3 regions of the Enterobacter sp. FW301-JW81 genome follow, and region 2 is predicted to be linked to each of the others. Evidence: predicted binding sites of a transcription regulator. Region 2 holds the regulator's gene; each other region holds the start of a gene.
The links. Region 2 encodes PhoB, which activates phosphate uptake and scavenging genes when phosphate is short. Its sites were predicted from a motif close to CTGTCATAAAACTGNCNNAT; they were not measured.

Region 1 (4,748 bases), on a different contig from region 2:
GAAAGCATCAGTAAGTTGTGAAGCCATGTACACCTTTCCAGATATGGGAGGCACAGTCATTTCTTTCTGTACCCTGGTGGCATATTCGCCACGGCCAGAGCGCCATATCTTTCGACACAGGCACAAAGGCTAGAGTGTATGTTTTCAAATTTGAAAACGTGGTTATGGCGATAGTAGCGCGTAAATCAACTCTTCGCTATTCTCGCTTAACGCTATATAAACAACTACATAACGACATAATTGTGTATTTTCACTACAGAATACGCAAAAACAGCATCTTCGCATTGATATGCGTCATTTTGCGTCCGGTGAGGCATCGTCTTTTAGGGGTAGTTAGGGTAGTGTTACGCACATTGAACGTGATAAGGAATGTGTATGCGCAATCGCACTTTTGCGGATCTTGACCGTGTGGTCGCACTCGGCGGAGGCCACGGTCTGGGCCGGGTGATGTCCTCTTTGTCTTCACTCGGCTCAAGGCTGACAGGGATCGTGACCACAACGGATAACGGCGGCTCTACGGGGCGCATCCGACGTGCAGAAGGGGGGATCGCCTGGGGCGATATGCGCAACTGTCTGAACCAGCTGATTACCGAACCTAGCGTTGCATCTGCAATGTTTGAGTACCGTTTCGGCGGTAACGGCGAACTTTCCGGGCATAACCTCGGAAATTTAATGCTTAAAGCTCTGGATCACCTGAGCGTGCGCCCGCTGGAAGCCATCAATTTGATACGAAATCTGCTGAAAGTGGATGCGTTCCTTATCCCGATGTCTGAGCAGCCGGTCGATCTGATGGCCATCGACGCGGAAGGTCATGAAGTTTACGGCGAGGTGAATATCGATCAGCTCATTCTGCCGCCGAAAGAGCTGATGACCTACCCAAGCGTTCCCGCCACGCGCGAAGCGGTTGAGGCCATTGCTGAAGCGGATGTGATCCTGATCGGTCCGGGCAGTTTTTACACCAGCCTGATGCCTATTTTGCTGGTGAAAGAGCTGGCCCAGGCGCTGCGCCGCACCCCTGCCCCGATGGTCTACATCGGTAACCTGGGGCGCGAACTGAGCCCGGCCGCCGCAAGCCTGTCGCTGGCGGACAAGCTGAGCCTGATGGAGCAGTACGTCGGGAAGAAAATTATCGACGGCGTGGTGGTGGGGCCGAAAGTCGGCGTGTCCGGGATTGGGGATCGTCTGGTGGTGCAGGAGCCGCTGGAGGCCAGCGATATTAAATATCGCCATGACCGCCATCTGCTGCGCGAAGCGCTGGAGAAGGCGATTCAGGCGCTGGGTTAACAACCCCCGGTGGCGCTGCGCTTACCGGGGCTACAGGGGGCACTTAACCCTTAGGCCCGGTAAGCGCAGCGCCACCGGGCAAGAAGCTACGATGCTGCAATAAACAGATCCCGCAGCTGATGAAGCTGGTCGCGGATCTGCGCCGCCTCTTCGAACTCCAGGTTCTGCGCGTGCTGCATCATCTGCCCTTCCAGCTCGTGGATCTTCTGCTGCAGCGCTTTCGGCGTCAGCACGACGGTATCTTCTTCCACCACTGAACGCGCCTTGCCGCGGCCTTTCGCTTTGGTTTTGGCAATGTTCTGACCCAGCGCCAGAATATCGACCACCTTCTTGTTCAGCCCCTGCGGAGTAATGCCGTGCTCTTCATTGTAGCGCTGCTGCTTCTCGCGACGGCGCTCCGTTTCGCCAATCGCTTTCGCCATCGACGGGGTGATTTTGTCACCGTACAGAATCGCTTTGCCGTTGACGTTACGCGCGGCGCGGCCAATAGTCTGGATCAGAGAGCGCTCAGAACGCAGGAAGCCCTCTTTATCCGCATCCAGGATCGCCACCAGCGAGACTTCCGGCATATCCAGACCTTCTCGCAGCAGGTTGATCCCCACCAGCACGTCAAACTCGCCCAGACGCAGGTCGCGGATAATCTCCATTCGCTCCACGGTATCGATATCCGAGTGCAGATAACGCACCTTCTCGCCGTGCTCTTCGAGGTACTCGGTCAGGTCTTCCGCCATGCGCTTGGTGAGCGTGGTTACCAGCACGCGCTCGTTGATGGCGGAACGGGCACGGATCTCGGAGAGCAGATCGTCCACCTGCGTCGCCACGGGACGCACCTCGATAATCGGGTCCAGCAGCCCGGTCGGACGCACCACCTGGTCAACCACGTCCTCGCCGGATTTCTCCAGCTCGTAGTTCCCCGGCGTTGCCGACACGTAGATGGTCTGCGGGGCCAGCGCCTCGAATTCTTCAAACTTCATCGGGCGGTTATCCAGCGCCGACGGCAGGCGGAAGCCGTACTCCACCAGCGTCTCTTTACGCGCGCGGTCACCGCGATACATCCCGCCAATCTGCGGGATAGTGACGTGGGATTCATCGATCACCAGCAAACCGTCTGCCGGAAGATAGTCAAACAGCGTCGGCGGTGGCTCGCCCGGCCCGCGGCCGGAGAGGAAACGGGAGTAGTTTTCGATGCCGGAGCAGTAGCCCAGCTCGTTCATCATCTCCAGATCAAACTGGGTACGCTGGCTCAGGCGCTGCTCTTCCAGCAGCTTGTTGTTGGCCAGCAGCACCTTACGGCGCTCGGCCAGCTCCACTTTGATCTCTTCCATCGCCTGCACGATACGCTCGCGCGGCGTCACGTAGTGCGTTTTCGGGTAGATGGTGAAGCGCTGGATCACCGACTCAATGTGTCCCGTCAGCGGGTCGAACAGCGAGAGGCGCTCGACCTCTTCGTCAAACAGCTCAACGCGCAGCGCCATATCGTCCGATTCCGCCGGGAAGATGTCGATCACTTCACCGCGCACGCGGAACGTCCCGCGCTGGAACGCCTGGTCGTTACGGGTGTACTGCAGCTCCGCCAGACGGCGCAAAATCGCCCGCTGGTCGATGATCATCCCCTGCGTCAGGTGCAGCATCATCTTCAGATACAGATCCGGGTCGCCCAGACCGTAGATAGCGGAAACCGACGCCACAACGACCACATCGCGACGCTCAAGCAGCGCCTTCGTGGCTGAAAGACGCATCTGCTCAATGTGCTCGTTTACCGAAGCATCTTTCTCAATGAAGGTGTCAGAGCTCGGCACATAGGCTTCGGGCTGGTAGTAATCGTAGTAGGAGACGAAATACTCCACCGCGTTGTCCGGGAAGAACTCTTTCATCTCGCCGTAAAGCTGCGCGGCCAGGGTTTTGTTGGGTGCCAGCACCATCGTGGGGCGCTGCAGGTCAGCGATGACGTTGGCGATGGTAAACGTTTTGCCGGAACCGGTTACCCCCAGCAGCGTCTGGTGTGCCAGCCCATCTTCCAGCCCCTCTTCCAGACGGCGGATGGCCTCGGGCTGATCCCCCGAAGGACGGAAAGCAGAATTCAATTTGAACGGTTTACTCATGGGCGACAACCTGATGACGTTATAAGCGGCAGGTGAGTAATTTTACTCGTTGTGGCCAGGAATGCCAGTAAAAAACACTGGATGAAAAACCAGTAGCATGTCACGATATTTAGAGTAGCGCCTGAATGATTAGCGCGATAGCGGCCAAAATTTGGACTGTGACAACATAAAACACCAGTCAGATCAGGTTATCCCCAGAACTTTTTCTTTTTTAACATTTGTCAAGCCAGGTAATGATAGTTTTATGGCAACGGGTGACACTTTCATGACGGGAATTGCTTTTATCTAACCAGTTAAATTATAAACGATATTTTCTAAAGCCGCGTTTCGCGCCAATTTGGGCGAAAGCCGCGTCGCCTCTCGCTTATCGCGTGTTTTCTAACTCTAATGCACATGGTTATCCACAGGAATAGTGGATAACTGCTTCCAGCCCATGCAGACAGGCGCTCGGCAAATTCCCGGATTTTCCCACGAAGCGGCAGGAAAAAATTTTTATAGCTATTTTTTGATGATTAACAGTTGAGTCATTCATAACCAACCGATGAGATATTGCTCACATTTTCATCATTTCTGACCCTGCACCACAACTCACCACCGCCGGCACCGTCGATGTGCAATCCCTCTGGTTTTACACTGCTCTCCTGTTACTTATTCCTAAAAAAGACGCTTTTTTAGTCACTTTGCGCTTTCTGGCAGGGGTTTTGCACAATCCAGAACGTGCCTCACCTACACACATTTTTAAGGAGAGAAAGATGTTGAGTCTGCGTGCAGTGAACCAATTTTACGGAAGCCAACATACGCTATGGAACGTGGATTTAGATTTTCCGCAAGGGATGTGTACAGGCGTCGTTGGCCTGCCGGGAATGGGGAAAACCACCCTCATGAATTGCATTGCCGGGAAAGTGCCCGTCGAAAGCGGCACCATCATCTGGCATGAGGCGGGCGCGCCGCCGCGTGATTTGCTAAGCCAGGTGCCAGAACAGCGTTCAGGGCCGGGGATAGGCTATGTCCCGCAGGACAGGCGGATCTTCTCCCAGCTGACGATTGAGGAGAATTTGCATATCGCCATGCGGGCGATGGGCAAGCCCGACCCGGAAGCGAAAAGTGAGGTGTATGACCTGTTCCCGGAACTCTACGCGCTGCGTCAGACCCGGGGCAACGCCCTTTCGCCAGACGACCAGTACCAGCTGGCCCTGGCCAACGCGCTGGTAAACCGTCCGCGGATGCTGATTCTGGACGAGCCCCTGCACGGCGCAGGCCACGGTTTCGCGCATAAGCTGGGACAGCTGCTGGTGCGCTTAAACCGAGAGCTGGGGATGACGGTGCTGCTGGCTGAACAGCAACTGTCGTTTATTCGCCGGG
Region 2 (4,748 bases):
CGGCAGACGCTGTGTCCATGCAGGCAGTATTCCTGCGAATGCTGATGCTTTAATGCCGTCAAGGATACCAAAAATCAGGCTGATAAACATGGCTGGCGCAATAATTCGTGAGGAGTTGTTCCACCACGGGCGGGTGAAGCTCAGCACCACCAGCACGATACACGGCGGATAAATCGCCGTCAGCACCGGAATAGAGACCTGAATCAGGTGGCTCAACCCGAGGTTGGACACCGCCATAGAGAAGATACCGAGGATAAACACCAGGGTGCGGTAAGAGAGCGGCAGATACTGTGCAAAGAACTCTGCGCAGGCACAGGTCAGGCCAACCGCCGTCACCAGACACGCCAGGAAAATAAGCGCCGCCAGCAGCATGCTACCCGCACCACCGAAGGTGTGCTGAACGTAGGCGTGGAGGATAGCTGCACCGTTCGCGTTCTGATCGACCAGCATGGCGCTGTCGGAACCCAGGCGGAACAGTGCCAGATACAGCAGCGTCAGACCCACGCCGGCCATCAGGCCAGCCCAGATGGTATAGCGGGTCAGCAGGCGCGCTTCGGTCACACCGCGGGAACGCGCGGCGTTAACGATAACGATACCAAACACCATGGCGCCCAGCGTATCCATCGTCAGATAGCCGTTCACAAAGCCGTTAGAGAACGCGGCGTTTTTATAGGCGTCCATCGCGTCGCTAATCGGGCCGGCAGGCCAGACAATGGCAGCCACCGCCAGTACGATCAGCGCCACAATTTTCAGCGGAGCCAGGAAGTTGCCCACGGTATCCAGCAGCTTGCCCGGATAGAGGGAAACCAGAATCACGATCGCGAAATAAATCAGGCTGTAGATAAACAGCGGCATCGCACCGTCACCGGTCAGGGGAGCAATACCCACTTCGAAGGAAACGGTCGCCGTACGCGGAGTTGCGAACAGCGGGCCAACGGCCAGATAGCAGACGGTTGCCAGCAGCACACCCGCCACTTTGCCAATAGGGGTGCTGAGGCTATCCACGCCGCCACCGACTTTCGCCAGCGCGACGACGGTCAGTACCGGTAGGCCCACGGCAGTAATCAGGAAACCAAACGCGGCGGTCCAGACGTGTTCACCCGCCTGTAAGCCAACCATTGGAGGAAAAATGATGTTGCCTGCGCCAACGAACAGCGCAAATGTCATAAAGCCCAGCGCGATGATGTCACGCGATTTTAAGTGATGGGTCATAAAACCTTACTGCCTGTGGATGTGGTGTTGAAAACATTGAGATTTCCGGCTTCCCTGACGGGACGATACAGCCGAAAACTTGCTCAATTTCAGCGGGAAATGCTCCCGTCCTGGCGTGGAGAAGAATAGTTTTTCGATTTACCACGCAAATACAGTCGGTCTGACAGTATCTGGGGGGCAATTTAAACGCTTATAACGTTTAAAGGCAAGGAGGGATCGTAAAACCAGAACAATATGCCATCATGAAAATACGCACCAGCATAATACGCTATTTATAAGAAAAACCCATGGCTAATCATGCGAACAAAAAACAGACAGCCGTATAAAATTCATCCGCGTTTCGCTTGACTGCAAAGCAAACGGGCCAGCTGACGCTGACCCGTGGAAAGGTAAAATGACACACCTGCTGTCAGGCGATCTTTTTGGCAATTAATCGTTCCGGGATAACGAAGCTGAAGCGGGTTCCTTTGCCCAGCGTACTCTGGATTTCGAGACGGCTTTCATGGTGATTCACCGCGTGCTTAACAATCGCGAGCCCCAGGCCGCTTCCTCCCGTCTGCCGCGATCGCGCTTTATCCACGCGGTAGAAACGCTCGGTCAGACGCGGAATATGCTCCGGTGCGATACCCGGCCCGTTGTCCTCCACGCTAAATTCGGCTCCCGTTGGGCTGTGGTGCCAGCGCACCAGGATTTCCGTCCCTTCCGGCGTATGATTCACCGCGTTATACACCAGGTTGGAGATGGCGCTGCGCAGTTCATCTTCACTGCCCAGCACCTTCAGCGCGCTGTCGACCTCAAAGGTCAGGTGGTGCTTTTTGTGGCTTAACGTCTGCGCTTCACGCTCCACTACCCGCAGCATCATCGGCACGTCAATGGTGTCATTCAGCGCAAGTGTGGGTGCCGCTTCAATCTTCGAGAGCGTCAGCAGCTGCTTCACCAGGCCTTCCATTCGGTAAGTTTGCTCGCGCATCGTGTGCAGCGCTTTTTCACGCGGCGCCCCTTCAAGCGTTTGCTCCTGCATCATCTCCAGGTAGCCCTGAAGCACGGTCAACGGGGTTCGTAATTCGTGGCTAACGTTCGCGAAGAAGTTGCGGCGCGCCCCTTCCAGCTGGTGCATCTGGGTGACATCGCGCGCCACCATCAGCCACTGCTTATCGCTGTAGGGCATCACGCGGATTTCCAGATGGCGACCGTTATTGAGCTTCAGATTGTGCGGACGGGTAAAATCACGTTTTTTCAGATACAGCGTGAACTCGGGATAACGTAGAAGGTTGAGGATATTCTGGCCATTATCGTCCGGCCAGCGCAGGCCCAGCAGCTGTTGCGCCAGGCCGTTACACCAGAAGATGGTCCCTTCTTCGGTGGTCAAAATGACCGCATCCGGCAGCGATTCCGCACCGCTGCGAAAACGCTTAATCAGGCTTCCCAGCTCGCGGCGACGCTTCTTATTACGCATCTGCATCTGATGCAGACCGTACAGCAGCGGCTCCCAGCTGCCGCTTCCCGGCGGCGGCGTCATGCTTCGGTCAACCCACAGCCACCAGGAGAGGCGCAGCAGGTTCCAGAAGTGCCAGATCAGCAGCCCGGTGACCGACGCCAGCAGAAACCACGGCAGATGTCCAAGAAAGGCCCCCAGAATGAAGGCCGGAATACAGCATAAGATCAGTTCAAAGACGAGCCTTTTCCATGACAGACGTTCCAGCACGCGTCACACTCCTGTCATTGTTCAGAAACGGGTAGAAAAACGATAACCCGTGCCGCGGACCGTCTGCACCATGCGATCGTGGCCGCTCAGTTCCAGCGCTTTTCGCAGGCGGCGGATATGGACGTCAACCGTCCGGTCTTCGACATACACGTTAGTTCCCCAGACGTTATTCAGCAACTGCTCGCGGCTGTAAACGCGTTCCGGGTGCGTCATAAAGAAGTGCAGGAGCTTAAATTCCGTAGGCCCCATATCGAGGGGATTTTCACCGGTCATCACGCGGTGTGAGGTGGGGTCAAGGCTCAGCCCCTGCATCTCAATCACCTCTTCCACCGCCATCGGCGAAATACGGCGCATCACGGCTTTAATGCGGGCCACCAGCTCTTTTGGTGAAAACGGTTTGGTAATGTAATCGTCCGCGCCGGTCTCCAGACCGCGCACGCGATCCTCTTCTTCACCGCGCGCCGTGAGCATCACCACCGGTATATCGCGTGTTAGCGCTTCACGCTTCAGATGTTTGATAAACTGCAGTCCGGAGCCGCCGGGCAACATCCAGTCCAGCAGAATCAGATCGGGCCAGGGTTCATTTAGCTGGTTCACTGCGCTGTCATAATCTTCCGCTTCAACCGGCTGGAAGCCATTTTGCTCGAGCACGAAGCACACCATTTCACGAATTGGAGCTTCATCTTCTACGACCAGAATACGTCTCGCCATACTTTGCCCTGTCTTATCTTATTTAAGTTACAAGTTTGTAATTCGGCGCCATTATGCGTCAGATTTATGACAGATTTATGAAAAACAGTACCACGATAACGGGCAAACCGTTGTTTTATTACAGCGGTTATTTTCCCTTCTCTGAAGGTTTATAATCCGGCTTTCTCTTTTTTGCCACGGATCAGCTATGCGCATACTTCACACCTCGGACTGGCATCTGGGTCAAAATTTTTACAGCAAAAGCCGTGCGGCTGAACATGAAGCGTTCCTGGGCTGGCTGCTGGAAACGGCCCGGACGCACGAGGTGGACGCGATAATTGTGGCGGGTGACATCTTTGATACCGGTTCTCCCCCCAGCTATGCGCGTGAACTGTATAACCGCTTCGTGGTGAATCTCCAGCAAACCGGCTGTCATCTGGTGATTGTCGCCGGCAACCATGATTCCGTCGCGACGCTCAATGAATCCCGCGACATCCTGGCATTTCTCAATACCACCGTTGTCGCCAGCGCCGGGCACGCCCCGCAGATCCTGAAAAAACGCGACGGTACGCCGGGGGCGGTGCTGTGTCCGATACCGTTTTTACGTCCGCGGGACATCGTGCAAAGCCAGGCGGGGCTGTCGGGGGCGGAAAAACAGCAACATTTATTACAGGCCATCACCGACTATTATCACCAGCAGCACGCCGAAGCCTGCGCTCTGCGCGGCGAACAGCCGATTCCGGTGATTGCGACCGGGCACCTCACCACCGTCGGGGCCAGTAAAAGTGACGCCGTACGTGACATCTATATCGGCACGCTGGACGCCTTTCCGGCGCAAAACTTCCCGCCAGCCGACTACATCGCGCTCGGGCATATCCACCGCGCGCAGGTTATCGGCGGCTGCGAGCACATCCGCTACTGCGGATCGCCCCTTTCGCTCAGCTTTGATGAAACGGGCAAAGCCAAATCCGTGCATCTGGTGAGTTTTTCCGACGGAAAGCTTCACGCCGTCGAGACGCTGGAAGTCCCGGTCACCCAGCCGCTGGCGGTGCTGAAAGGCGATCTTGACGCCATTACCGCCCAGCTTGAGCAGTGGCGCGGCGCGGCGCTTAACCCTCCCGTCTGGCTGGATATCGAAATC
Region 3 (4,748 bases), on a different contig from region 2:
GCGTGCGCATACTCCAGTGCTGCGCAGGTACGGCGGTCAGCGTCATCCCCTGCCAGGTGAAACTCTGCCACCAGTCGAGCTCCACCACGCGCCTTGCTCCCCGGCGTCGAAACCAGGCGGCCAGTCCTAACGGGACAAAGAAACTCACGTCGGGAAAGCGTTTGAGAATACGGCGAATGGTCGCATCATCAAGATGATCGTAATGATTATGGGAAATGACGACCGCATCAAGCTGATGCAGTTTTTCGACAGACAGTGCAGGAGGCGTCTTACGCTGTGGTCCCAGGAAAGGGAGCGGAGAGGCGCGCTGTGAAAAAACCGGGTCGGTAAGGATGATATTGCCGTCTAGCTGGAGTAACACACTCGCATGTCCCAGCCACCACACCCCATCTTCCTGAGGCTGCGTTAGCTCGGCGGGTTGCCACCACTGACGGATAAAATCTTCATAACCCAGCGCGGGGGTTTTCGGCAAACCGGCTTCTTTACGCGCTTTACGCCAGCGGTCCAGGTCGCCGGGTTGATGTTCTGCAGGGTGGGTATTACGAAAGCCGTTTGGGGTGTGATGTTTCAGGGAGGGGTCATACCAGGGATTTTTCCAGACCACAGCCACCTCCCAGCACGAAAAGATTAACGCTCAGCCACCAGGCGGATAAAGTCGTCTTCGTCTTTGTTATCTTCAGCGACCGCGTCTTTCGGCGCGTCTTTCTCTTCCGGCTCGTTAGCTTCACACAGACGGCGCAGCAGCGCATTCTGACGTTTTTGCTGATCGAGCAGCGCTTCCAGCAGTTCGATCTGCTCGTTCGTACGCGAACTGGCACGGTTTACGAAAAACCAGATGACCAGCCCCACAAGCAGAACAACCAGAGAAATCATCAGGGATGCCATATTCAGCAGCCCTGAATTCAGTAACTCACCCATTTCACCACCTCAATAAAAACGTCTATTTTACCACTGGCGCGAAGGAAGGAAATCACCTTGAGAAAAAATGCGTGTTACCACGGAATAAACTTATTGATTGCGCAGACGCCGCTAAAAAACTGTACATCCTGATCGCACATTACGTTGATAGTCTGCGTCCATAACACCACGCACGCTATCAGCACGATAATCAGAATCACCCAGCGTATTTTTTTCACTCCACACTCCGTCTAAAGACCTGATGTAACCAGGTTATCACGGTTATCTTAAACAAGGACTAACTGTACCGCCATCGCGCTTTTTTCAGAATCGTGCACTTGTTTCATAGCGTAAACCGTTTACGCTAGCTGTATGATAACAACGATAAAAGAGGTAATGATGCGCTTAATCATTCGAACAATTATTGCACTGGCCATCGTCTGGATTGGCCTTCTGTTAACGGGTTACGGTGTGCTCGTGGGAAGCACCGAAAACGCAGCCGGCTTAGGCATTCAGTGTAAGTATTTAACGGCACAAGGACTGAGCACTGCGCAGTATCTGCATTCTGACAGCGGGATCATTGGCTTAACGAACTGTCCTGTACTGCGTAAAACGTCCGTCGTCATCGATAATGGCTAATCAACCGGTTTAATCACTGACAAAAACGCCGCAACTTCTGCGGCGTTTTTTATGCGAACAGAGATTAAAACGGATAGTCGTGATAGCCCATCTGTTCAGAAATCTTACGTGCTGCAGTGTGCAGGATAGCAACATATTCGTGCAGACGCTCTTCAGAGAAGCGAAGGGTTGGGAAAGAGATACTTAAGCCCGCGATCACCACGCCAAAGCGGTCAAACACCGGAACGCCGATGCAGCGCAGCCCTTCTTCCTGTTCTTCATTATCTTCGCCATATCCCTGCTCACGCACGCGATCGAGCACCGTTAACAGTTCGTCCGTGCTGGTAATGGTTCGCGCCGTACTGCGTTTGTATTCCACGCCATCGAGGATCTGCTTCACTTCCTCGCGATCGCGCCACGCCAGCAGAACCTTACCAATGGCGGTACTGTAGAGCGGGTTGCGACGACCAATGCGCGAATACATGCGCAGATTGTACATGGAGTCGATTTTATGGATGTAAACAATGCTGTCTTCATCCAGCGCACCGAGATGGATAGTCTCTTTAGTCAGGCGCGAGATTTCACGCATCTGAATATCAGCGCTGCGGATCAGATCAACATTTTGCAGCGCGCGGGCACCGAGTTCGAACAGTTTCAGGGTCAGAGAGTATTTTTCTGACTCGCCTTCCTGTGCAACATAGCCCAGTGACTTCATGGTTTGCAAAAAGCGATAAACGGTGCTTTTCGACATCATCACGCGCTGCGACAACTCCGTAATACCAATTTCACGCTCTTCCCCGAGCGCCTGTAAGATGCCAAACACCTTCAGCACGGAAGAAACAGAATCTGGCTGTTTATCCAAATCCGCAATAGCCATTTACCACCTCATAGAGAGTGTTTTATAAAAATCAGAACCGGTTTTTATTATAAGTTCCCGTCATGTCACCTGCAATCAATCCGCGTTTACTTCGTTACAAATCTGCGACATATCGCGGCAGTAACAATGCTAAAATAGTTACCCTGAGAATAATTTCATACTGAGCTTTTTTAATCCAAATGGAAAAGAATCTTTCCGATGGCCTGCCGTTACCCCAGCGGTACGGCGCGATAGCGACCATCATTATCGGTATCTCAATGGCCGTCCTTGACGGCGCAATTGCCAACGTTGCCCTGCCAACCATCGCCAGCGACCTGCATGCTTCCCCAGCCAGTTCAATCTGGATTGTTAACGCCTACCAGATTGCGATTGTGGTTTCCCTGCTCTCGTTCTCCTTCCTGGGCGATATGTTCGGCTACCGTCGGGTGTATCAGTGTGGTCTGGTGGTTTTCACCATTACCTCGCTGTTGTGTGCCCTTTCTGATTCGCTGCATACCCTGACGCTTGCGCGCATTGCGCAAGGTTTTGGTGGCGCGGCGCTCATGAGCGTAAACACGGCGTTGATTCGCTTAATTTATCCGCAGCGTCATTTGGGGCGCGGCATGGGAATAAACTCGTTTATTGTCGCCGTCTCTTCCGCCGCCGGGCCAACCATTGCGGCGGCTATTCTTTCCGTTGCATCCTGGCAATGGCTCTTCGCCATTAACGTGCCGCTGGGTATCGTGGCCATCTTCTTTGCCCTGCGCTTCCTGCCCGCTAACGGCCCCAAAAGCACCATGCCGCGGTTCGACGTCGCGAGTGCGGTGATGAATGCCCTTACCTTTGGCCTGCTGATTACAGCCCTGAGCGGCTTTGCGCAGGGGCAATCGCTGGTGCTTACCGGAGTGGAACTGCTCGCGCTGCTGGTCATAGGTTTCTTCTTTGTTCGCCGCCAGCTCACTCTCCCGGTGCCTTTACTGCCTTTTGACCTGCTGCGCATCCCCCTCTTTTCGCTCTCCATTTGCACCTCTGTCTGCTCATTCTGCGCTCAGATGCTGGCTCTGGTTTCTCTGCCCTTCTTTTTGCAGAGCGTGGTTGGACGTTCAGAAGTGGAGACCGGCCTGCTGTTAACCCCGTGGCCGCTGGCCACGATGGTGATGGCACCGCTGGCAGGTTATTTAATAGAGCGCGTGCATGCCGGATTACTGGGCGCGCTGGGGCTGGCAGTCATGGCGACGGGTCTGTTTGCGCTGGCGCTGCTTCCCTCGCAACCTACGGATCTGGATATTATCTGGCGCATGATCCTCTGCGGTGCCGGTTTTGGCCTGTTCCAGTCGCCGAACAACCACACCATTATCACCTCCGCACCGCGCCATCGCAGCGGAGGAGCCAGTGGCATGTTGGGTACCGCGCGCTTGCTGGGGCAAAGCACCGGTGCGGCACTGGTCGCCCTGATGTTTAACCTCGCCGGACAAAACGGTAACCACGTTGCGCTCCTCACCGCGGGTGCCCTTGCCACCCTCGCGGCTGTCGTCAGCGGACTGCGGGTGACCCAGCCCAGGTTACAGGCATAAAAAAAGCCGGGCGGAGTTTCCTCCGCCCGGCTCAGACTGCATCTTCAGAGTTACTTCAGGTATTCCCCACTGCGCAGCGCTTCAATACGCTTATCCAGCGGCGGGTGAGACATAAACAGCTCGCTCAACGATTTCGATTTACCGTTAATGCAAAAAGCCATCATGCTGTTCGCTTCCTGCGGCTCGTAGCTGGTTTTCAGTCGCTGCAGCGCCGCAATCATTTTCTCACGACCAACCAGCTTCGCAGAGCCGGCATCCGCGTGGAATTCACGATGACGGGAGAACCACATGGTGATGATGCTGGCCAGAATACCGAACACCAGTTCCAGAACCATGGAGACAGCGAAATAGATCAGCGGGTTACCGTTGCTCTCTTCGCCTTCGTCGCGGTTACCACCCATAAAGCCTGCCGCAATCTGCGCCAGAATACGGGAGATAAAGATAACGAAGGTGTTCACGACGCCCTGAATCAGGGTCATGGTTACCATGTCACCGTTAGCGATATGGCTGATTTCGTGGGCAATAACCGCTTCGGCTTCGTCACGGCTCATGTTCTGCAGCAGCCCGGTGCTGACGGCAACCAGTGACGCATCACGACGGGCACCGGTGGCGAAGGCGTTGATATCCGGAGCGTGGTAAATGGCTACCTGCGGCATGGCGATCCCAGCCTGACGGGATTGCTGGGCCACCGTATTCATCAGCCACTGTTCCATATCGTTACGCGGTTGTTCGATAACCTCACCGCCTACCGATTTCAGAGCCATCCACTTCGACATCAGCAGGGAAATGAAAGAGCCACCAAA

Region 1: uvrB (excinuclease ABC subunit UvrB) is a predicted target of PhoB. The motif match lies at 3,618-3,637, and genes of this name have one in related genera.
Region 3: kdgR (DNA-binding transcriptional regulator KdgR) is a predicted target of PhoB. The motif match lies at 2,484-2,503, and genes of this name have one in related genera.

The regions. Positions count from the first base shown of each region.
Region 1 covers NZ_JBYTBA010000001.1:31,157-35,904, reverse strand. The annotation lists gene moaA (GTP 3',8-cyclase MoaA) at 1-27, opposite strand, end outside; molybdenum cofactor riboswitch at 15-149, opposite strand; gene yvcK (uridine diphosphate-N-acetylglucosamine-binding protein YvcK) at 376-1,284, shown strand; gene uvrB (excinuclease ABC subunit UvrB) at 1,371-3,386, opposite strand; gene AC3WOK_RS00155 (ABC transporter ATP-binding protein) at 4,139-4,748, shown strand, end outside.
Region 2 covers NZ_JBYTBA010000005.1:103,998-108,745, reverse strand. The annotation lists gene brnQ (branched-chain amino acid transporter carrier protein BrnQ) at 1-1,212, opposite strand, end outside; gene phoR (phosphate regulon sensor histidine kinase PhoR) at 1,622-2,917, opposite strand; gene phoB (phosphate response regulator transcription factor PhoB) at 2,939-3,628, opposite strand; gene sbcD (exonuclease subunit SbcD) at 3,816-4,748, shown strand, end outside.
Region 3 covers NZ_JBYTBA010000002.1:771,700-776,447, reverse strand. The annotation lists gene AC3WOK_RS10620 (MBL fold metallo-hydrolase) at 1-604, opposite strand, end outside; gene AC3WOK_RS10615 (YebO family protein) at 628-918, opposite strand; gene mgrB (PhoP/PhoQ regulatory lipoprotein MgrB) at 993-1,136, opposite strand; gene AC3WOK_RS10605 (YobH family protein) at 1,297-1,536, shown strand; gene kdgR (DNA-binding transcriptional regulator KdgR) at 1,601-2,392, opposite strand; gene AC3WOK_RS10595 (MFS transporter) at 2,572-3,945, shown strand; gene htpX (protease HtpX) at 3,996-4,748, opposite strand, start outside.